3 regions of the Paenibacillus sp. 01T431 genome follow, and region 1 is predicted to be linked to each of the others. Evidence: predicted binding sites of a transcription regulator. Region 1 holds the regulator's gene; each other region holds the start of a gene.

Region 1 (7,974 bases):
TTGGCCTTCGTCAAAATAACACCCATGTCCTTCAGCGAATAACGCAGATTGCCTTGATACAAAGTAATAATATTACGGCGCTGCGAGATGGATACAACAAGCTTGCCTGTCTGCTTTGCAACCCGCTCAGCTGTACGGTGCCGAATTCCCGTTTCGATCGACGGAATGGAGCTATTCGGTATAAGCTGCGTATTCGCATACAAAATTCGGCGCATATCCTCACTCAAAATAATAGCTCCGTCCATTTTTGCAAGCTCATACAAATAGTTAGGCGAGAAGTCGCAATTAATGGAGAAACCTCCGTCTACGACTTCCATTACTTCCGGGCTGTAGCCAACAACCAGCAACGCCCCCGTTTTCGCCCGAAGCACATTTTCAAGCCCATCCCGAAAAGGGGTGCCTGGTGCGACTAATTGCAATAATTGATTCATAATTTCAAGCTGTGTAGGTTCCTTCATCATCTGCCCCCCTATCCAAGCGCTGCCTTAAGTGCTTCCGACACTGTAGATACGCCAATAATTTCTATCCCTGCGGGTGGTTTCCACCCTTTTAAACTTTTCTCTGGCATTATGACACGTTTAAAACCTAGTTTCTCTGCTTCCTTCACCCTTTGCTCAGCACGCGATACCGCACGCACTTCTCCCGTCAATCCTACCTCACCAAATATAACGTCATACGGCTTCGTTGGCGCATCGCGAAAACTGGAGGCTATGCTGACCGCCGCTGCTAGATCGACTGCCGGCTCATCAAGCTTAACTCCGCCAGCTACGTTCAAGTAAGCATCCTGTGTTTGTAGAAACATGCCGTTCCGCTTCTCCAACACTGCGATAATGAGCGCCATTCGGTTATGGTCGATACCCGTTGACATTCTGCGCGGAGATGGAAAATTAGTTGTGGCCACAAGCGCCTGAAGCTCAACAAGCACAGGCCTGGTGCCTTCCATGCTTGCAACTACGGTTGACCCTGATACACCAAGCGGCCGCTCAGATAAAAACAGCTCAGAAGGATTCGAAACCTCTCGCAGTCCATCCTCGCCCATCTCGAAAATGCCAATCTCGTTCGTCGAGCCAAAGCGGTTTTTGACTGCCCTTAAAATTCTGTACGTATGATGGCGCTCCCCTTCAAAATAAAGAACACAATCCACCATATGCTCTAAAAGCCTTGGCCCCGCAATCGCGCCTTCCTTCGTAACATGGCCGACGAGCACCGTCGCAATTCCTTTAATTTTGGCCACTCGCATAAAGTGTGCCGTGCATTCTCGTACCTGCGATACACTTCCGGGAGCCGATTGAACATTTGGATCGTAGACGGTTTGAATGGAGTCAATAACGAGAAAATCCGGCTGGACTGATTCTATGGCATCGTTAATTTGCTCCATATTGGTTTCGCATAGTACATAAAGCGATTCCGTCAGCGCACCAAGTCGATCTGCCCTTAGCCTTGTTTGCCGCACGGACTCCTCCCCAGAAATATAGAGCACTTTCAATCCTTTCACCGCGAGCGCATGAGACGTTTGCAGCAACAGCGTTGATTTTCCGATTCCGGGATCTCCGCCGACAAGAATTAGCGAGCCTGGAACAACACCTCCGCCGAGCACTCGATTAAGCTCAAGCATCCTTGTTTCTATACGAGGCTCTTGCCCACTTTCTATATGTATGATGGACTGCGGCTTTTCTTTCGCATGAAACGACGACAATCCGACGCCCTTCGTTTTCACAACGGTTTCTTTCTCTTCCACCATCGAATTCCAAGCGTGGCAACCGGGACATTTCCCCAGCCATTTTGGCGATTCTGTTCCACATTCCGTACAAACAAATTTTGATTTAATTTTGGCCATTCTGTACTCCTTAAACGTTATGAACCAGCGTAAATGAATGATGCCAGCCCTAGCGATTGTGCTTAAAATCACACTACATAAAGTTTACCATTTTATCCTCCATGTATAAACCCACATTGTTAATGAAAAAAGGAGATAACCCACTTATTATTCGTTTCCCACAGCTAAGCTTATCCATTTCACGTCTTTTCATTGTTATCCACAGAATTACGAACAAGTTATCAACATTATCCACAACTCATCAACATATCCCCAAAGGCTTTTTCTATAAATACAACATAAAAAACGCCCTCGTTATCCACAGTGGATAAGAGAGCGAAAGATTAGTCACAACGCAGCATATTTATTAGAGCACCAAGTTATAAATAAATAGAATTAATGCTGCTTAAGCTCAATTCCAGCTTGCCGAGCAACTAACACACGATGCGTTGTCAATTGTGAGCCGAGCATCACGCTTTCCGTTTGCTGGCCTGCCTCACCCTGTTGTCCCCCGCCTCTATGAGCATGTGCTTGCCGAAAAGAATCACTGTTCACCCAGCCCTCAAAGGAAGCTTTGGTTTCCCAAGTCGTGCTTACTTTAAGCTCATCATATTCTTCTAAGCCTTCCGTTAACAACACTTCCATGCGCACAAAACCAGGAGATAAATCTATGCCTTTGGAGTTTTGAAATCTACTCGCCACCGTCTCCCCGTGGCCTTTTTTTACTTTTATCGTATTGGTGACAACTATCATCGTTGTTCCTCCATTCTATGTAACGCTATAGTCTTATTATACGATAATGATTATCATTGTCAATTTATTGTATTAATAAAAACTGTCCCGCAAGCAGCTATTCTGATTGCGGGACAGTTTACTATCATGCTTATTTTGTCGTGGATTCTTCTGGCTCTTGTTCGGAAATCGATTTGGTAACGGTTAGACCGCCATCCTTCTCATCGATTGTGAACGTATCGCCTTTTTGGATTTTACCCATCAACAAATCTTCGGACAAACGGTCTTCGATATGTTTTTGGATTGCCCGGCGAAGCGGACGAGCTCCATATTGTGGATCGTAGCCTTCCTTCGCAAGGAAGGTTTTTGCTGCATCCGTCAAGATGAAGTCAACTTCCTGCTCACGCAGACGCTTGCGCAGCTCATCCGACATGAGTGTAACGATTTGAGCAATATGCTCCTCGCCAAGCGAATGGAACACGATGCTTTCATCGATACGGTTCAAGAACTCCGGACGGAAGCTTTTCTTAAGCTCGCCAAGCACTTTATCCTTCATTTGCTGGAAGTCGCGTCCCGCATCCTGTACGGCTGTGAAACCGAGCGAGGAATTACGCTTGATTTGATCCGCTCCAACGTTAGAAGTCATAATAATCAGTGTGTTGCGGAAATCGACAACGCGGCCTTTGGAATCAGTCAAGCGACCATCCTCCAGCACCTGAAGCAATATGTTAAATACTTCAGGGTGAGCTTTCTCAATTTCATCTAGTAACACAACGGAATATGGCTTGCGGCGAACTTTCTCGGTTAACTGCCCGCCTTCTTCATAACCTACATAACCAGGAGGCGCTCCGACTAGACGGGATGTCGAATGTTTCTCCATATATTCCGACATGTCGATACGGATAACCGCATTTTCATCTCCGAACATCGCTTCTGCAAGTGCTCTGGCGAGCTCCGTTTTACCAACACCCGTTGGACCTAAGAAAATGAATGAACCAATTGGACGCTTCGGATCTTTCAAGCCGGCACGCGCACGACGAATCGCTCTGGATACCGACTTCACGGCATCATCTTGTCCAATGATGCGATCGTGAAGAATATCTTCCATTTTCAGAAGTCGTTCCGTCTCTTCTTCAGCCAGCTTGCTAACAGGAATACCCGTCCAGCTAGCTACAACCTGAGCAATATCCTCTGGTGTCACTTCAGAATCAGTACGGCCTTGTTTTTCTTTCCACTGGTTTTTGGTAATATCAAGCTCTTCGCGAATTTTTTGCTCCGTATCGCGAAGTGCTGCCGCTTTCTCGAATTCTTGGCTTTGAACCGCTGCATCCTTCTCCTTGCGGATATCTTCCAAACGGTTTTCAAGCTGCTTCAAGTTTGGCGGTACAGTGTAAGAATGCAAGCGTACCTTTGAACCGGCTTCATCGATAAGGTCAATCGCTTTATCTGGCAAGAACCGATCCGGAATGTAACGATCCGATAATTTAACTGCTTGCACGATAGCTTCATCCGTAATTTTCACACGGTGATGAGCTTCATAACGATCGCGTAAGCCGTATAAAATTTGAATCGCTTCTTCTGAAGATGGCTGATCTACCGTTATAGGTTGGAAACGACGCTCAAGCGCAGCATCTTTTTCAATATATTTGCGGTATTCATCAAGAGTAGTTGCACCGATACATTGCAGTTCACCACGTGCTAATGCAGGTTTCAAAATATTAGATGCATCGATTGCACCTTCTGCTCCGCCTGCGCCAATCAACGTATGAAGCTCATCGATGAATAGAATAATATTGCCCGCTTGGCGGATCTCATCCATGATTTTCTTCAACCGATCTTCAAACTCACCACGGTACTTTGTACCTGCAACTACGGAGCCCATATCCAGCGTCATGACACGCTTATCACGCAAAGTTTCGGGAATTTCATTCTCGATAATCTTCTGCGCAAGACCTTCGGCAATTGCTGTTTTACCGACGCCTGGTTCCCCGATTAGTACTGGATTGTTCTTCGTACGGCGGCTAAGCACTTGAATTACACGCTCAATTTCTTTGCTTCGGCCGATTACAGGATCCAGATTTCCTTCCTTCGCATAAGCAGTTAAATCTCTTGCAAGTCCATCGAGCGTAGGCGTGCTAACATTCGCTGGCGAACCGTGATTGCTTGAGACAGCTTCACTGCTGCCAAGAAGCTGAAGGACTTGTTGACGAGCCTTATTTAGGCTAATGCCAAGATTGTTGAGCACACGTGCCGCAACGCCTTCTCCTTCACGGATGAGACCAAGCAAAATATGCTCTGTGCCAACGTACGTATGTCCAAGCTTTCTTGCTTCATCCATCGAAAGCTCAATTACTTTTTTTGCGCGTGGCGTATAGGCAATGTTGTTAGGCTGCTCTTGACCGCGACCGATCAACGCCTCAACTTCATCTTGAATCTTTTCAAGCCCAAGTCCTAGTCCAATCAATGCTTTAGCCGCTATTCCTTCCCCTTCGCGAATAAGGCCTAGCAAAATATGCTCCGTACCAATATTGTTATGTCCGAGACGAACCGCTTCTTCTTGCGCCAATGCAAGCACCTTCTGTGCTCGCTCCGTGAATCTTCCAAACATCATATTTACGCACCCCCATGGCCTTTTTCACCACGCAATTGCTTGCGTATGAGTTCTGCTCTCCTGAAATCTCTCTGCTCTGGACTCATCTTCTCATCGAAGGTTTGTTGCAAAAATCCAGGCTGAGTCATTACCAAAAGTTCATTCAACACTTGTGGCGTTACATCTGATAAAATGCCAAGGTCTGCACCAAGCCGCACATCTGACAACCGCTGCGCAGCTTCCTTGGAATCCATAATTGAAGCATATGCTAAAATACCGTATGAGCGCTTCACGCGATCCTCTGTCCTCAGCCGCGACTCATGCATAAGACGTTTGCGTGCCGCTTTCTCATGCTCGATGATTTGTCTTGCAACACCATAAAGATTTTCAATAATTTCATTCTCGGATTGCCCGAGCGTAATTTGGTTAGACACCTGAAATAAATTCCCAAGCGCTTCACTGCCTTCGCCGTACAAACCTCTTACCGCCAATCCTACCTGTGTAACAGCTGACAATATCCGATTGATTTGAGACGTTAAAACGAGTGCTGGCAAATGCATCATGACGGATGCCCTTATGCCTGTGCCCACATTCGTTGGACATGTCGTCAAATAACCGCGTTTCTCATCAAATGCATAATCAGCCGACTCTTCAAAAATATCGTCAATTCCGCTGGCCAATGCCCATGCCTCCTGGATTTGGAAACCTGGATACAGACATTGAATGCGCAAATGATCTTCTTCGTTAATCATTATGCTAACAGATTCATTATCGCTTAAAATAACGGCCCCGCATCGCGATTCGTTCGCTAAATTGGGACTGATTAAATGCTTTTCAACAAGCACCCTTTTATCAAGCTCGCTTAAATCTGACAAAACAATGGTCTCAAATGATCCAATTGACTGCAGCTTGCCGCTCTGGCTAACTTCAGTCAGCTGATCCATGACATCCTTAGATTGCTGATTTGTTGCAAGTAATGGAAAAGGCTGATGACGTAAATTTCGGGCTACTCGCACTCTGCTGCTAATGACAATTTCAGATTCAGGACCTGCGTCCTTCATCCATTCGCTGAGCGCATGCTGTGAGAATCGATGCTTAGTCAAGAGGTTCCTTCACTCCTTCTATGCCAGCCTACAGGTCTGCCATTTTGCGCTCTAATTCACGTATTCGATCACGCAGCTCAGCCGCGCTTTCAAATTCCTCTTGATCAATCTTCTCCTGCAGATCCCGCCTCAGCTGTTCAATCTCGCGCTTGCACTGGATTTGCCCGCCTGAGCGCTTAGGGATTTTACCGCTGTGTACGGTGCTGCTGTGAATACGTTTGAGAAGTGGATCAAGCTTACTTTCGAACGACTGATAACAAGAGCTGCAGCCGAATCGACCGATTTTGCTAAACTGTGTATAGGTCAGTCCACATTCCTCGCAGCGCAGCGCTGGCTGCTTGATGCCGGTAATCGTCGACCCGCCAAGCTGTTCGAAATCAAGAAGCCCCGATAGTAAGCTATGAATAGAAAAGCTATTCGGCGCGCCTGGAATGCCTTCGCCTTTCTCACGAGCACAGCTTTCACAAATATGAAATTCGGTCTTCTCGCCATTAATGATTTTTGTGAAATGAAGCGTAGCCGGTTTTTTACCGCAATCTTGGCAAAACAAGCCTGATCCCTCCTCCCGGTATAAACGGTTTGTCATTATTTAACCAGCAATGAGATAAGCATGGACCTTAACAACCTTGCCCGAATTTCATCCCTTAGCGGCAGCTTCAGTGCAATGGTATCGCGATGCACAGCCGCACGGAGTAGATTTCCCTCGCGCTTAGAGATAAGTCTTGCTTCCTCAAGCTGATAAATAAGCCCTTCCGCTGCACCTTGATCGACACATTCTCCAACCGTTTCTTCGATGTGGAATTGAATCGCCTTTAATGCAGGAAGCTCAATCCGTTGTATTCGGATATAGCCTCCGCCGCCGCGCTTACTTTCAACCATGTATCCTTTCTCCATGGTAAATCGAGTACTAATTACATAGTTGATTTGCGACGGTACACAAGAAAATTTGTCAGCCAGGTCATTGCGTTGAATTTCTACTGCGCCCTCTGGACTTTCTTGAAGCATAAGCTTCAAGTACTGTTCGATGAGATCGGAAATGTTACGCAAACCACCAACCTCCCTGAGAAATAACCAATAAAACTAAAGTTGAAACATAGGTATTAATGAGGTCTTGCAATCAAATCAGAATATACACCGAATATTCGGACAACTGACTTTGACTTTCTTTGACCTTGATTTTATTATATGCAATTTCAGCAAAAGGTCAAGTGCTCGGTAAAATTGATTTTCCATTAGCTTGGTACGCTTGCATGCTGTTTATACATAGCCGGATTCATTTATATGATTAACGCTCATTTTCTGCATGCAAAAACAACAAAAAACCTATCGCATATTATGCGATAGGTCTCTCGTGCTTGGCGACGTCCTACTCTCCCAAGACCCTGCGGTCTAAGTACCATCGGCGCTGAAGGGCTTAACGGTCGTGTTCGGTATGGGAACGCGTGGTTCACCTCCGCCATCGCCACCAAACTGGATTTTTCGTTGAAATGCAGTCCTGAGTTTCCTCAGAAAAGATCCAACCAAAGTCCTTCAAGGTGTTTACGCCCTGAAAACTGGATACGAAAGATTAGGCTTGCTGAAGCCTTTTATGCTGCTGTCTACTGGATGTATGGGTCACAGTAAACGTGTTTAGGATAAGCCCTCGACCGATTAGTATTCGTCAGCTACACACATTGCTGTGCTTCCACCCCGAACCTATCAACCTCGTCGTCTTCAAGGGGTCTTACATACTG
Region 2 (7,974 bases), on a different contig from region 1:
CGGATCTGTGCCTGTGCCTGGACCAGTGCCCGCTCCCGGATTTGTACCTGTTCCAGGATTCGTCCCTGTCCCTGGATCTGTCCCTGGATCTATACCCGGTCCGCTATTGTCCGCCTGCACTTGCACCGTAGCGATCGCTTTAAGCGTCGTACCCGCAACCGTGCCTTCTACCTGAAAAGTACCAGTTTGCGCATAATTGGAAGCTTTGATCGCATTCCAGACGACCAAAAGATCTTTAACCGATTTGTCACTGTAAACAACTCTCACAGTCTGAGGCAGCACTGGCGCCTTTCCAACCGTAGAGGTCACTGACACTGCCTGCAAGCTTACAATAGTGATGACATGAGTCTCCAGCTCACTCACAGCCTTCTCCAAAGCTGTCCTCGCCGATTCAATCATTTCTATTGTTGCTTCAGCATTGCTGCTTACTTCGATAGCGCTTTGCAGAGTCGCGGCAACAGTCGCCCATGTCACAGACGTATACTCTGCTTCTTTAAGCGCTTGTGCATCTTTAATTGCTTGCAGCAGGAGCTCCTTGGCATAATCAACGCCCGTATTTTTGATGTAGAAATCGTCCAATATAAAAGCATAATCGGAAGTCGCGATACCTGCGCCTTTGGCAATCATTTTAAACACGACCTGATAGTCGTCTTCGGCTCCAGTGGTGAAGGTTTGGCTATAGCGGATGTAGCCATCCTCTACCTTAATCCCCGAATTAGGCTTGTTTTGCAGCGTTTCCTTCAACACCGCAGTGCCGGTCGAACGAGACAACACGCTGACCTCGTAGGTAACCCCATTTTCCATCGTATAAACAAAGCCAAGCTCATACGTCTTATTCGCTTTTAATTTAATGTCGGACTCATTTGATTTGATCAGTCTGCCCATGTCAGTTTCATTCAGCTTTAATGAATTCTGACCATTCAATACCCAAGTCATGACAGGACCGATTTTTTGGTCAGCTGCCTGAACAATCGGATTGTTATCATGCGGGTTGCTCTGATCCGATGCTATATGAATCATTCGACTGCCGCCTCCATACTCGAAAGGCCCCCAGCCCTCATACACATTCTCAAAATCTTCCTTCACGACATAACCAGCTTGTTCAGCACCGCTTCCCGACGTCAGATGCTTCCAAATTCGGACATCATCGAATAGCACAGTGCCAGCTCCAGCATCTGCGATTAACTTGATTGTTGCCGTTGTCGTGCCTTCTGGCACCTTAAATTTCACATTCATTCTCTGCCAAGTTGTGTCCACATATTTAAATGAACTTTGATGTGAACCGTCCAAGCCTGTTACATAATTGCTGTACGTTTTGCCGTTCATGGTTACCTGTAAAGAGGATTTTCTTCCTTTAACGGTTTGAGTCCATACACCAACCGTATACTCTCCTCCCGGAATCAATCCAGTGATTTGCTGAGACAACTCACCAGCACGGCTTCCAATTTCCGCATAGCGGTTCCAGTTGGACCTTACCATTTCTTTTGTCGTGTCGTATCCAACATCGCCTTGAACGACCTTAATGGAAGCATTGGCCGTATCATTAACAGACCATGATCCTTCAACATTAAATTTCTCTGAATTGAAAGCAAAATCCTTAATCAGGCTGCCTTCTCCCCATTCACCCGCAGAAGGAATCAGGTTTAAAGCATCTGCTGTTGCAGGGTATAGAACATATTGCGTATTTTTGCTTGCCTTCGCAATCGTTAGCGATCCATCCACCGCAGCAATCGTATCTACAAGCACCTTGCCTTGCTGCGTTAATTCATACATGTTAAACGATGCAACGTCTTTAAAATCATTTGTCAGTTGCCAAGTCGTCGTATTACCGGTCGTATTCCAGTGGTACAATTTAGCTCCTTCGTTTATTCCTAGAGGCTGGTTGGTCTTCACATCCCACAGCCAAGGGATCAAGGAGTCTGCTTCGCTCGTATGACGCTCGACTGTGTCCGTCGTTGTTCCGGTATCTTTCCAAGAAGAGATGACTTTTCCGTCTTTGGAGAGCTCAATCTTGTTGCTTGCTTTGTTTCGTTTGGATACAACATTTTGTTCAAAAGTCACTTGATCCGTCTCATATTTCATGACGCCATAATGCTGCATAAATTTTGTCGGAAGCACTTCATTGAAAAACACGGTTACACCCTGTTGAATATCTGGCTTCGAATCCCCCCAAGTCGCTACGACCGGGATTTTCTGGCCTTTAAACAGCGCGTTGCCGACGAAAATATCGAGGTCATTTTTAACCAATCGGTAAAGAATGCTTTTGTTCCCTTGGTTCGGATAACCCAAATCCGTTCCCCAATGGACAAATACCGATCCTGGCTCAATCGGCCCCGCAAATTCGGTTCCTACTTTCAACCCCAAGCCATTTGCATATTGCAGCAATTTATAAGCGTTGTAATCGTTGCCTGTGTATACATCGATATAATAAAAATCCAAAGCAGGGTCATTCGGGTTTGCTGGATCTTTGGTGAGATTGTACAAGTTTGTAAATCGTGACTTCAGATCACCGCTCAAAACATCCTTTGTCTGATCTACATAATAGCTCGTATCGATCCAATCCCAACCTTTTGCTAGCCGATCCTGTTTATATCCGTTTGGCGTAGCGCCTGTCAGATTGGAATAGTTCAGCTCGTTTGCATCAAGATGGTATTCTGTGGCGTTTAAATGAACGCCGACGCGAAGGTTATATTTGGCCCCTTCGTCAATCAAGTAGTTAAAATCGGCTAATCCGCCCTGTCTCACCCCAATGTTGGAGTAAGAAGGAATATCATCGTCATGCCCTTCCGCCTGATAACCTTTTTCCAAAATCATTTGTCCAAAGCCGTCGGAATAATTGTACAGCACTTTACCAGTGTCCAAAGCGTTCAGGAACGGATCATTTGCCTGACTAGCGAAGTTGAACGCAATGTACATCATATTGTTTTTCATGTCTTCGGCGCCGAACGGCTGCACGTATATTTCTTTACGATAAGCCACAGCCGCATCCTGCCAGTCTACCTTCCCATCGGAATTGCGATCCTCGGTAAGAACAACGTTATACCACGGCAGTGCTTCCTTTTCATTGCTCTGGGTATGACGATAAGTCCACGATCCTGGTTTTACGGTAAGCTTATTTACAAGGGACTTTTTCTCGGCGTTAACGAGTATCTTATTTCCGCCGCTCATTACGTTATTTTCCATAGACGCGCCCAGTCCTTCTGCGCTCACCATCGTCATCGTTGTGCCGAATGAACCGGTTTGATTCATTTTGGACATGTCGTCAACCAGCTCTTCCGAAATCCCGTGCCACTTGCCGTCAGACTTGTTCCAAGCGTACGTCGCGCCTTTCATAGAGCTATCCACATAGAAGAGTGAACTATTCAACTCGAGAGATCTGACAACAAAATCACTTTTTTCTTGAATTTCGCTCACTTCGAATCGAACAACGTTATTTTCTTTTGCTTCTATGAAAGCCTTAATCACCACGCCAATTTCGTCAAAAGCCATCGTATAGGCATATTTGCTTTCGCCAACCTTTTCCGAAACCGTCTGAGCTGTATACTCCGTATTGTTAATTTGCAATGTATTTGTTTGCTCGTCTGCTGCTTTCATCGTCTTATTGCCGACCTGATAAGAAAAAATACTCGGAAAACCCTTATTCAGCGTCACAGTCAAATCGTCTTTGGTGATCGAATCAAGCTCCGCCGCAAGCTGAAGCCTTGGCATGGATTCCTGTTCAACCACTTTGAGATTGGCAATCGTCATTTCTTTGGCGCTATACCAGGAACGCACTCCAAATTTCCCAGCCCCTGAGGTCACCGTATTATCCGTAACCGCGCCCATATCCGTCCTGTTGCCATCAGCATCAGTAATAGCGAAAGTAACTGTGTTGCCGATCAGATTCAATTCGATTTTATACACAGTATCCGCCGCCATGGAATACGCAGTAGGGAAGTTGGAATCGTTGCCGTTTGCAGAAAGCTTCCAAGTTCCATTGATGTCATGAACGATAGATACGTAGCGGTTATCGTCATATCCTCTCAAAATAAATCCATAGCGCCCTCCGTCTGTCCCAGCGCCTACACTCGTCTTGAAATCAAAGGTTACTTTCTGATCGACAACGTCTGGACTGTTATTATCGGTAACGAGAGATACGCCGGGCAGCCTTAATTTAACGCTGCCTTCGCCGCTTTCCAGCACGGCCGGACTGCTCGAATCCATCGCGCTCCAGTTAGGCGTAGTGAAGTCAGGCTCATATATTCTAATTTCTTCTGCGGTCATCGCATCCATCTCAACTTGCATCACTTCATTTCCGGAATTATAAATTCCAAACGCTCCCGGTGTGAAGTTTTTCGTTTGGACAGTGCCCACCAAAATGCCATTCACATAAAGATTCAACTCATTTTCGATCAACCTTACCCGCAAAATAAAATCTTTGCCAGGTACAATTTCAACGCTGTCTCCGATAGCTATTTTTTCTCCACCGTTAGGTTGATACATCCATTTGCCTTGACCTTCGTAATAAATGGCTGCATTGCCGATTTTAACTCCTGCGGACGAAGCATTTGTCTTCATCTTGACCTGGTATACGCCGTTTTTCACAGGTACGATATCTTCATTTATCGCAACCGATCCCGAAGCGATACTGCCCTTCAAATAACCATCGACGACTTGACTGCCGCCGAGTCCTGTCCAGTTCATGCTTGAAGCTGTCTCATAATATTGTTCATAATACATCTTGCTTGCGACAGGGGAAGTATCCATTTGGATAAATTCCTCCGTGAACAAAATGTTGTCCACATACAAGTCGCCTTGCCCGTATACTCCGAATGAACCTTCTCCGAATTGTTGTCCGGACGGTAAATTCGCAGTCAACTTAGCTCCGTTTATACTTAGTGTGACCGAAGAGTCGCTATATTGTATTCCGACCTTATTCCAACTCATAACTAATGGACTCGATGAAATAGCGTCACTTGCTACAAAAGGAATAGTGCTGCCATCCTTCTCCAAAATCCAGTGGTCATTCGCAAATTTCACCAAAGAGCTGCTGCCTATAGCAAAACCAATCGCATCAGTCGTAGGTTTTACATCCAGCATATAGGTTGCGCTCTGTAGGAGTGGCGCATCGTTATTCAATACCGTGCCCGTGATACCGGACAACTTCAAAAAGCGATTGCTGCCTTCTTTGATGATGGATGAAGAGCCGCTGCTCCACCCTCCCGTAATGCCATCCTGAAAGTTGTTGCTGTATTGCACCAATTCCTTTGGAGTAATCATTTGATTCGTATACTGCAGGTTGTCGATATACAGCTCTACTGTGCTTCTGATTCGAAGTCCAAACAAGCCAGCCGCATCGGTAAATTCAGCAAATGTAATATCGCCAACTAGCTTTTTGTTCATATAGACCGTAATTGTTTTTCCATTAAAATTGAACAATAGATTGTTCCATTTCCCCTGAATCGGATAAGGAATATTTAAATTGCTGCCCCAACCGGAGCTGGATTCAGGCAACCAGCGATTTGGATCGACTCCGATTTCGCTAAAGATGCTTGCCGTCTCATTCATTCTGAAGCCAAATGCAAAACCTTGGCCGCTAGAAAGCTTAACAGGATTTACTAGCTTAAAGTCCAATGAAAGCGTACCCGATTGTAGCTGCGGGGAATCCAAATCTGCTCCGCGTTCTTTAGCTCCTTTTTTTAGCGATAATACCTTGTTGCCTGTAATGTCTGTTACCACTTGAGCGTTAAGTCCGGACCAACGCGGTGTGTACGCCGGGTCTTCATAATTTTGTACATAATTAATGATATCTGACGGTTTTTCGATTTGGCCAACGCCTTGAATGTTAATATCCTTCAAAACGACTTGTCCCGTCGCAAAACGTTTATACAAGGCCACCTGACCTATTCCAGCCTTCAAATTCAATAAATTCGTTTCCTTGTTGTAATAGGTAACGCCATCAACGATAACCAATAGCTTGTTTCCGTTATAACCAATCTTGATCCGGTAATCGGTATCCATTTTCAACTCGGGTCCTTCAAAAGATTCCCACGCGCCAGAACCATCTGGGCTTTGAATGACCCAAGTCGTACCCGCATCATAACGAATAGACAATCCTTGGGTAGAATTATAGGCACCGATTACAAACCCGATATTACCTTGCGTCCCGCTGGTGTAACGCAGTGTTGCATCGATTGTGCCGGCGGACAGCCATGGTCCTTTATCCCAAGCAGCAATAGCGATATTTTTTTCTAACGAATTCATTTCTACCGTCAGCCCATTGTTAACCGATGTAGTCCCGTTTCCTTTCATAAAAGTCATTAATTCGGGCTGCATGGACTGATAATTGTTGCTGTAGGAAACGACGCTTTGTCCATCTGGCACATTGCTCGTAATCTCATTCAGAAATACTGTAAAATCGTTTTCCCTCACTGTAACTTCTGCGGAAGCTTTGAGGGGAGTGCCTTGAACGCTGCCTTCTACTTTAAAAGCTCCAGCCTCAGCATATTGCGAGGGATCAATTTCGTCCCAGCTTACCTGAACTTGTCCAACGGATTCATCGCTAAATACAGCTTGTACCTCCAGCGGAAGAATCGGCGAGTTCCCTATTGTTGTGTTCATCTCGATAGAGGGAATGCTCGCGATCGTTTTTACCTCAACGACTTCCTCTGCAAAGGATACCGCACTTGGCCATACAGCCAGCTGACTCAAAATAGCAAAACAAATCATCCAAACATACAATTTGAAAACCGTGCTTTTTTTCCTCTTAATCATCTTTCACCCATCCTCCATGGTAATCTGATCCTAATTGGATTTTATTAGCATAGAACAGATGAAAGCGCTTAAGAATGATCATTTTTGTTAGAAGTCTGATCTTTTTTGAAAAAAGTCTGTATGGGGTGGGGCGGGTGCTATGGTGTTACCCGCTCAGTTGCATCTAGGTGCAAAGTTAATCGTAATGGCTTTATTTAGGTACATAGTTAACCTCAATAGCTTGATCTAGGTGCCAGCTAACCGTAATAGCTTCATTTAGATGCATAGTTAACCTCAATTGCTTGATCTAGGTGCACAGCTAACCGTAATGACTTAAATTAGGTGCAGAGCTAACTGTAATAGCTTCATTTAGGTACATAGTTAACCTCAATTGCTTGATCTAGGTGTATTTCTGCACCTATTCCGCCAGCTACCTCTCAAATCCGCTCAACTAGATGCACTTGTGCACCTATTTGTGTTATTTCCATCAAATTTGATAATAATAAGTGCACTTCTGCGCTTATTTGCACTTTACGATCGGTCACGCACACTACAATCACACTACATGCACAAACCATATAAACACTCTAATTACACTACCTACACAACTCACATATAAATCCTTGCACATATCACAAACGCATACTCTCACTCCAAATACACTTAAAATATGCACACTGCTGCGCACCCATTTATCACTATCTACAAAAGCGAAGAACAAAAATCAGGATAACTAAGTGAGAACCCCAGTTAGCAGCAGTAACTTTATCTAAGTGCATAAATGCACCTATTCCGCCAGCTACCTTACAAATCCGCTCAACTAGATGCACTTTTGCACCTCTTTGCATCATTTCCATCAAATTTGATAGAAACTAGTGCACTTTTGCGCTTATTTACACTTCACATCCGGTCACGCACACTACAATCACACAACATGCGTAAACCACTTATACTCTCAATGCACATAACCTACACAAATCACATACTGTTAGTTTAATAGCACTCCTTGTACACTTAACAATCATCCAATCGGACACCTTGCACGCTCTACAAACGCATAACCCAACACCCAATACACTAAACAAACGCACATTCCCTCATAGTCCAGTATCTACTCTCAACAAAAACAGTCGAGAGTACATGCTGATTAGTTAAGTGAGCACCCCGGTTCATATCAGCAGGCTCATCTAAGAGCATAAATACACCTATTCCGACAACTACTTTTCCAAATCACTCAAATAG
Region 3 (7,974 bases), on a different contig from region 1:
TATCGGAAGGTTTTATGTTCAATTTAGGCATCGATAAGGAAATCATTCGCAAGCCTTGCTGCAAACGCTCCTATCTACGGGGTGCGTTTCTTGCTGGCGGATCGGTTAACAATCCAGAAGGTTCATCTTATCATTTGGAAATCTCTTCGATGTACCAAGAGCATTGTGAGTCGTTAGTTGACCTTGCGAACAAATTTGATCTTAACGCGAGATGCATTGAGCGGAAAAAGGGATTTATCTTCTACATCAAAGAGGGCGAGAAAATAATCGAGCTCCTCAATATTATTGGTGCGCACCAAGCTCTGTTCAAGTTTGAAGATGTTCGAATCATGCGCGACATGCGCAATTCAGTAAACCGGATCGTAAACTGCGAAACGGCCAATCTAAATAAAACGATCGGTGCAGCTGTTCGTCAGATCGAGAACATTAAGCTGCTTCAACGTGAAGTAGGACTGGATAGCTTGCCTGATAAGCTGAAGGAAGTAGCTGAGATAAGGCTTCAGCATCCGGATATGAATTTGACAGAGGTCGGCGAAATGCTCGGAGGAAAGGTCAGTAAGTCAGGCGTAAACCATCGTTTGCGCAAAATCGACGCACTTGCGGAAAAAATCCGTGGTGTCTGAACTTTTATCCTAGTGCATCAGCTGGTATAATGATATAATAATTTAAAATGACGCAATTTTTAAAGATAAGAATAAGCAGCATTGATACTTACACATCTTATCTTTGTCCGGAAACGAGCTTTTGCAGCCAGAAGACGGCAAACAGAGCCGTATAAGCTTTTGCCGCATGCTAATGATTGAGAAAAATATAGGGGGTATGGTTTCCATGACAAGGCTTCCGGTTGTTGTTCGTCTTAAGACTGGACTACATGCAAGACCAGCAGCATTATTCGTACAAGAAGCGAACAAATTTTCCTCCGAAGTATTTGTAGAGAAAGACGACAAAAAAGTAAACGCTAAATCCATAATGGGTATTATGAGTTTGGCTATCAGTTCTGGCACTGAAGTATCCATTAGTGCCGAGGGTTCGGACGCAGAACAGGCTGTAAACGCTTTAGTCGCTTTGGTAAGCAAAGAAGAGCTGGAGAACCAATAATGAAGAAGGAGAGAAGTCACGCAGGTTCATTATGAGCTTGCGGCGGCAGCTCTTTTTTTATATGGAATGTACAATAATCTTACGAATGTGTTTGCACTAAAAAAAAGAGCAGGCTCGGATGAATCCGAACTTGCTCTTTTTTGCGTTCAAACCTATTACCTAGCGGAATCGGAATGAATTATGCGAGTTTCTCAATTACTTTATCAACCAAGCCATATTCTTTGGCTTCTGCTGCACTCATGAAGTAATCGCGGTCTGTATCTTTCTCGATACGTTCAAGCGATTGTCCACTGCGCTCTGCCAAAATACCGTTCAGCTTGTCGCGCATGCCGATAATGCGTTTCGCACGAATGGCGATATCGCTTGCTTGGCCTTCTGCTCCGCCAAGCGGCTGATGGATCATGACTTCGCTGTTCGGAAGCGCATAACGTTTGCCAATTGCACCTGCAGTTAGCAAGAAAGCACCCATAGAAGCAGCCATACCTACACAAATCGTAGATACATCAGGTTTAATATATTGCATCGTATCGTAAATAGCCATGCCTGCCGTAATTGAGCCGCCCGGGCTGTTAATATAAAGAGAAATGTCCTTCTCAGGGTCGTCTGCCGCCAGGAATAACAATTGAGCGATGATGGAGTTGGCCACCACGTCATTTACACCTGATCCTAGAAAAATAATGCGATCTTTCAGTAGGCGAGAGTAAATGTCATACGCACGCTCACCCCGATTGTTTTGCTCAATAACCATAGGAACGAAATTCATATCCAACGTAAGCCCCCTCCTAAAAAAACAATGAATGGTTAAATCGTATTCTCATAATAACGGATGAAAAGTCAAAAGTCAAAGATAGTCAAACAGGTCTGCAGTTCCCTTGCTGCGTATACGAAAAAAATGGGTTTGAAGTGGATTGGATGAAATATACAAGCGCAATTTGGAGTGTTTTCCATGAGGCATAGGTTGGATGTTATAGTGGGAGATTAATCACTTGACCGTTGCTTAAAATAAAAAAAACGTTCCAGCGTATAGGAACGGTTCGTGTGTATCAATATAGAGTTTGAACTTGCGATAATAAAAAGTAATGGCGCGCCCGCAAGGAATCGAACCTAGATCTCAGCCTTCGGAGGGCTGCGTCATATCCATTGGACCACGGGCGCATAAGGAAAAGCTGCTGTTGCTGCTATCTGCTTTTGTAAGAAAATAGTCGCAAAAATGATTATATGATATTAAAGATTTTAAAGCAAGCGATGTTCAAAAATTAAATTTGTTAAAAATGCGTCGGAAACCGTTTCCAATTGATAATCGGCTATTGCTACAATCGGTTATTTCCGATAAACTAAAGGTGGGACTTGAAATGATACCGCGGGACATATTGAGTCCAACGTATTTGAAGCGAATACGCTATAGGCCGATGGAGTGAAGGATGAGAAATGCGTCAGATCATTGAACTGCAGCAGCAGCTTGTGCCTGATCTGCTAGAGGTCATGAAGAAACGATATTCGATTTTGCATCAAGTAATGGTATCGGATTTAATCGGACGTCGAACGTTGGCTTCTGTATTATCGATGACGGAGCGTATGCTTCGGGCAGAGACCGATTTCCTAAAGACGCAGGGGCTGCTCGAGATTCATTCGGGAGGCATGCGGATTAGCGATTCAGGCAAGCTTCTATTAGAGCAGCTTGAGCCATTCTACAAGACAATGTTCGGACTATCCGAACTGGAGGAAACGATTCGCAGTCACTACGGCCTATCGCAGGTCATTATAGTTGCTGGCGATTCGGAAGTCTCTGCCCAAACAAAGCGAGAGCTTGGACGTGCGGGATGTCAGGTGCTTATCAAGGTAATGCAGCCTAACGACGTTGTAGCTGTAACAGGCGGAACGACGATTGCACAGCTGTCGAATCAACTGATTAGTTCTTCTCAGCTGAATACGAACTTGTTCGTACCGGCTAGAGGCGGTCTAGGGGAGAGCTTGGATTACCAAGCGAATACGATTGCTTCCATGATGGCTAAGCGTACAGGAGCGCAGTATAGACTTCTGCATGTGCCGGATCATCTGGGAGAGGAAGCTTTTGCATCTATTATGCAGGAGCCGAACATTCGAGAAATTGTGGATGTCATCCGCAGTGCTCGCATCGTTGTACATGGTATCGGAGATGCTATGGTTATGGCAAGACGCAGGCGGCTAGAGCGTGAAGTTATTGATGCTATGGAAGCTGAGGGTGCTTTGGCGGAGTCGTTCGGGTTTTATTTTGACCGAAAAGGCGCTGTCGTGCACAAAATGCAAACGGTGGGGTTACGGCTCGAGGATATTGTTAAAACTGAAGTTGTTATAGGTGTTGCTGGCGGCAAGAGCAAAGGCGAGGCTATAGCGGCAGTGATGCGCTTTGGACACAATGATGTACTCGTAACGGATGAAGCAGCGGCACTTGAAATCGTAGCTTTGATCGATCAAGAGAAGCACAGTCAAGAAGAAGGCAATAAGGAATCATGACAATTTGCAAATTGCTGTTAAGGCATACCTGCAAAATGTCTTGAAATATATTCATAAATCTTTTAAAAACGCTTAGGAGGAAACAAAAATGGTTAAAGTTGGTATTAATGGTTTTGGTCGCATCGGCCGTAACGTATTCCGTGCAGCACTGAACAACCCTGATGTTCAAATCGTGGCAGTAAATGATCTTACGGATACTGCAACACTGGCACATCTTCTGAAATACGATACAACACACGGTCAACTTGACGGTACTGTAGAAGCTAAAGAAGGCGCGCTTATCGTAAATGGCCGCGAAATCAAAGTATTCGCAGAGCGCAACCCTGCAGACCTTCCTTGGAGTTCGGTAGGCGTTGAAATCGTAGTTGAATCAACTGGTATTTTCACAGCGAAAGAAAAAGCTGAGCTTCACTTGCAAGGCGGCGCTAAAAAAGTTATCATCTCCGCACCTGCAACGAACGAAGATATTACAGTGGTTATCGGCGTTAACGAAGATAAATACGACGCTGCGGCACACACCATTATTTCCAACGCTTCTTGCACAACGAACTGCCTTGCTCCTTTCGCAAAAGTATTGAACGACAAATTCGGAATCGTTAAAGGTATGATGACTACAATTCACTCATACACAAATGACCAATCCGTTCTTGACGTTCCTCACAAAGACTTGCGTCGTGCTCGCGCAGCTGCTGAGAACATCATTCCTTCTTCAACTGGCGCAGCGAAAGCTGTTTCACTAGTTCTTCCAGAGCTTAAAGGTAAATTGAACGGTATGGCTATGCGTGTTCCTACGCCTAACGTTTCCGTAACTGACCTTGTTGCTGAGCTTAAAGTTAATGTAACTGTTGAAGAAGTTAACGCTGCATTCAAAGAAGCTTCAGAAGGCGCTCTTAAAGGCATCATGAACTACAACGAATTGCCGCTTGTATCTAGCGACTACAACACTGATCCTGCTTCTTCTACAATTGATGGTCTTTCGACTATGGTTGTTGAAGGCAACATGGTTAAAGTTATTTCATGGTACGACAACGAGTGGGGCTACTCGAACCGCGTAGTTGATCTTGCTGCTTACATTGCTAGCAAAGGTCTGTAAGCAAAGAAGACGGACTAAAGACCGCAGCATACCGCGCATGCGGAGCTAAGGTTTTTGACTTGCGGCTTCTAGAGTCGTAAGTCATGGGGGCGTTTCTTCTTTGAAGGAACGCCCTTCTTTTTTTTGTATTCTACCGTTATACCTTTCCATAACACATTTTCGGGAGGCTTCATAGATGAATAAGAAAAGTGTACGTGATGTTGCAGAACTAGCTGGTAAACGAGTATTTGTTCGCGTTGATTTTAACGTGCCGCTTGAAGATGGAAAAATTACGGATGACAAACGTATTCGTGAAACGCTTCCTACAATCAACTTTTTGATCGAAAAAGGCGCAAAAGTTATTCTTGCAAGCCATCTTGGACGTCCAAACGGTCAAGTAGTAGAAGAGCTTCGCCACACAGCTTCCGCAGCACGTCTATCTGAGCTGCTAGGCAAGCAAGTAACGAAAGCGAACGAAGCTATCGGTGAAGCTGTTGAAGCGCAAGTTGCTGCACTAAACAACGGTGATGTGCTATTGCTTGAAAATGTACGTTTCTATGAAGGCGAAGAGAAAAACGATCCAGAACTAGCGAAAGCTTTTGCAAAACTTGCTGACCTGTTCGTAAACGATGCATTCGGCGCTGCTCACCGCGCTCACGCTTCGACAGAAGGCATTGCACACATCTTGCCAGCTGTATCAGGCCTTCTTATGGAGAGAGAGCTTGAAGTACTAGGCAAAGCGCTTAACAACCCAGAGCGTCCTTTCACAGCAATCGTTGGCGGTTCAAAAGTTAAGGACAAAATCGCTGTAATCGATAAAATGCTTGAAATTGCTGACAATGTCATCATTGGCGGCGGCTTGTCTTATACATTCTTCAAAGCACAAGGTCATGAAATCGGCAAATCGCTTGTAGACAACAGCAAGCTTGATTTGGCTCTTGAGTTCATGGAAAAAGCGAAGAAACTAGGCAAAAACTTCTTGATCCCAGTTGATATCGTTGTAACTGACGATTTCAGCGCTAACGCTAACACGCAAATCGTTGACGTTGACAGCATCCCTGCTGATTGGGAAGGTATCGACATTGGTCCTAAAACACGTGAACTTTATGCTGACGTGATCAAAAACTCCAAGCTGGTTGTATGGAACGGACCTATGGGCGTATTCGAAATCGAGCCATTCTCCCATGGCACACAAGCCGTTGCTCGCGCTTGCGCAGAAACAGCTGGCTATACTGTAATTGGCGGCGGCGATTCCGCAGCAGCAGCTGAGAAATTCCACCTAGCTGACAAAATGGACTTCATCTCGACAGGCGGCGGCGCTTCCCTAGAGTTTATGGAAGGCAAAGTGCTTCCAGGCGTAGTTGCTCTTAACGATAAATAATACATTTACCCAACTATATAGATTTGAGGAGGATTACGCATGAGCAACAGAACACCGATTATTGCAGGTAACTGGAAAATGTTCAAAACGGTATCCGAGGCTGTAACATTTTTCTCCGAAATTAAAGGCAAAGCTGAAGTTGCAGGTGTAGAGAGCGTGATCTGCGCGCCATACACAACACTTCCGGCACTTGTTGAAGCTGCAAAAGGTACGTCGATTGCTATTGGAGCACAAAACGTACATTTTGAAGACAACGGTGCATTCACAGGTGAAATCAGCGGCGTTATGCTGAAGGATCTTGGTGTGAAATACGTAATTATCGGTCACTCCGAGCGCCGCGCTTATTTCGCGGAATCAGATGAGATCGTAAACAAGAAGGTTCATGCTTCCTTCAAAAATGGCTTGCTTCCTATCGTTTGTGTAGGCGAGAAGTTGGAAGAGCGCGAAGCTGGACAAACAAAAGAAGTATGCAAAGTGCAAACAGAAGCAGCTTTTGTAGGCCTATCTGCAGCACAAGCAGCTGAAGTTGTTATCGCTTATGAGCCAATCTGGGCTATCGGTACTGGCAAATCTTCTACTTCCGAGGATGCACAAGATGTTATCGGTTATATCCGCAGCGTTGTTGCTGGTCTTTACGATCAAGCGACTGCTGATGCGGTTCGCATTCAATACGGCGGCAGCGTGAAGCCTAATAACGTAGCTGAGTACATGGGTCAAGCTGATATTGACGGTGCACTTGTTGGGGGCGCGAGCTTGGAGCCTGCATCCTACATTGCACTGGTCGAGGGGGCCAAGTAATATGGCTGCTCCGAAACCTGTAGCGCTTATTATTCTCGACGGCTTCGGTTTGCGCGATGATGTAACGGGCAACGCGGTTGCCCAAGCAAACAAACCAAACTATGACCGTTACTGGTCAACTTATCCGCATACGACATTGACAGCATGCGGCGAAGCGGTTGGACTTCCTGAAGGTCAAATGGGCAACTCTGAGGTTGGCCACTTGAACATCGGCGCAGGCCGCATCGTTTATCAGGATTTAACTCGTATTAGTAAATCGATCCGCGATGGTGAATTTTACGACAATGAGACGATCCTTGGTGCTGTTCGCCATGTAAAAACAAATAGCAAAAAGCTTCATCTATACGGCTTGCTGTCGGATGGAGGCGTTCATAGCCACATTGAGCATTTGTTCGCATTGCTCGATCTAGCGAAGAAGGAAGAGCTTGAAGAAGTGTACATTCATGCTTTCCTTGATGGCCGCGACGTGTCCCCGGACAGTGCAAAGGGCTATCTAGAGCGTCTTCAAGCCAAAATCGAAGAGGTTGGCGTAGGCCGCATTGCGACGGTTCAAGGCCGTTACTATGCAATGGACCGCGACAAGCGCTGGGAGCGTACGGAGAAATCCTACCGCGCTATGGTATATGGCGAGGGCCCTCAATATTTCGATCCGATTCAAGCGGTAGTTGAATCCTACGAGAAATCGGTTTATGATGAATTCGTTATGCCAACGGTTATTGTAGACGGTGAAAACAAGCCAGTTGGCCTTGTTGAATCCGAGGACGCAGTGATTTTCTTCAACTTCCGTCCTGACCGTGCGATTCAATTGTCGCAAGTATTCACGAACGAGGACTTCCGCGGCTTTGACCGTGGCGAGAAGCGCCCTGTTAATCTGTATTTCGTCTGCTTGACGCTATTCAGTGAAACCGTTGGCGGATTCGTTGCGTATTCACCAAAGAACCTTGATAATACGCTTGGCGAAGTGCTCGTGCAAAACAACAAGACTCAATTACGTACTGCAGAAACAGAAAAATATCCGCACGTTACATTTTTCTTCAGCGGCGGACGCGATCATGAGCTTCCTGGCGAAACTCGTGTGCTTATTAACTCCCCTAAGGTCGCAACGTACGATCTCAAGCCGGAAATGAGCGCA

What was found. Region 1 encodes CtsR, which represses protease genes until heat stress. Its sites were predicted from a motif close to ATGGTCAATAAAGGTCAAACA; they were not measured.
Region 2: AC1DM9_RS20180 (endo-alpha-N-acetylgalactosaminidase family protein) is a predicted target of CtsR. The motif match lies at 6,846-6,866, and genes of this name have one in related genera.
Region 3: clpP (ATP-dependent Clp endopeptidase proteolytic subunit ClpP) is a predicted target of CtsR. The motif match lies at 1,936-1,956, and genes of this name have one in related genera.

What each region holds. Positions count from the first base shown of each region.
Region 1 covers NZ_JBFTPT010000028.1:2-7,975, reverse strand. The annotation lists gene disA (DNA integrity scanning diadenylate cyclase DisA) at 1-458, opposite strand, end outside; gene radA (DNA repair protein RadA) at 470-1,837, opposite strand; gene AC1DM9_RS31615 (antibiotic biosynthesis monooxygenase) at 2,213-2,569, opposite strand; gene clpC (ATP-dependent protease ATP-binding subunit ClpC) at 2,700-5,159, opposite strand; gene AC1DM9_RS31605 (protein arginine kinase) at 5,162-6,241, opposite strand; gene AC1DM9_RS31600 (UvrB/UvrC motif-containing protein) at 6,270-6,791, opposite strand; gene AC1DM9_RS31595 (CtsR family transcriptional regulator) at 6,827-7,288, opposite strand; rRNA gene rrf (5S ribosomal RNA) at 7,595-7,711, opposite strand; partial or broken rRNA gene AC1DM9_RS31585 (23S ribosomal RNA) at 7,872-7,974, opposite strand, start outside.
Region 2 covers NZ_JBFTPT010000011.1:39,086-47,059, forward strand. The annotation lists gene AC1DM9_RS20180 (endo-alpha-N-acetylgalactosaminidase family protein) at 1-6,753, opposite strand, end outside.
Region 3 covers NZ_JBFTPT010000033.1:9,689-17,662, reverse strand. The annotation lists gene whiA (DNA-binding protein WhiA) at 1-623, shown strand, start outside; gene AC1DM9_RS33055 (HPr family phosphocarrier protein) at 829-1,098, shown strand; gene clpP (ATP-dependent Clp endopeptidase proteolytic subunit ClpP) at 1,277-1,861, opposite strand; tRNA gene AC1DM9_RS33045 (tRNA-Arg) at 2,179-2,253, opposite strand; gene AC1DM9_RS33040 (sugar-binding transcriptional regulator) at 2,527-3,591, shown strand; gene gap (type I glyceraldehyde-3-phosphate dehydrogenase) at 3,680-4,684, shown strand; gene AC1DM9_RS33030 (phosphoglycerate kinase) at 4,860-6,044, shown strand; gene tpiA (triose-phosphate isomerase) at 6,084-6,842, shown strand; gene gpmI (2,3-bisphosphoglycerate-independent phosphoglycerate mutase) at 6,844-7,974, shown strand, end outside.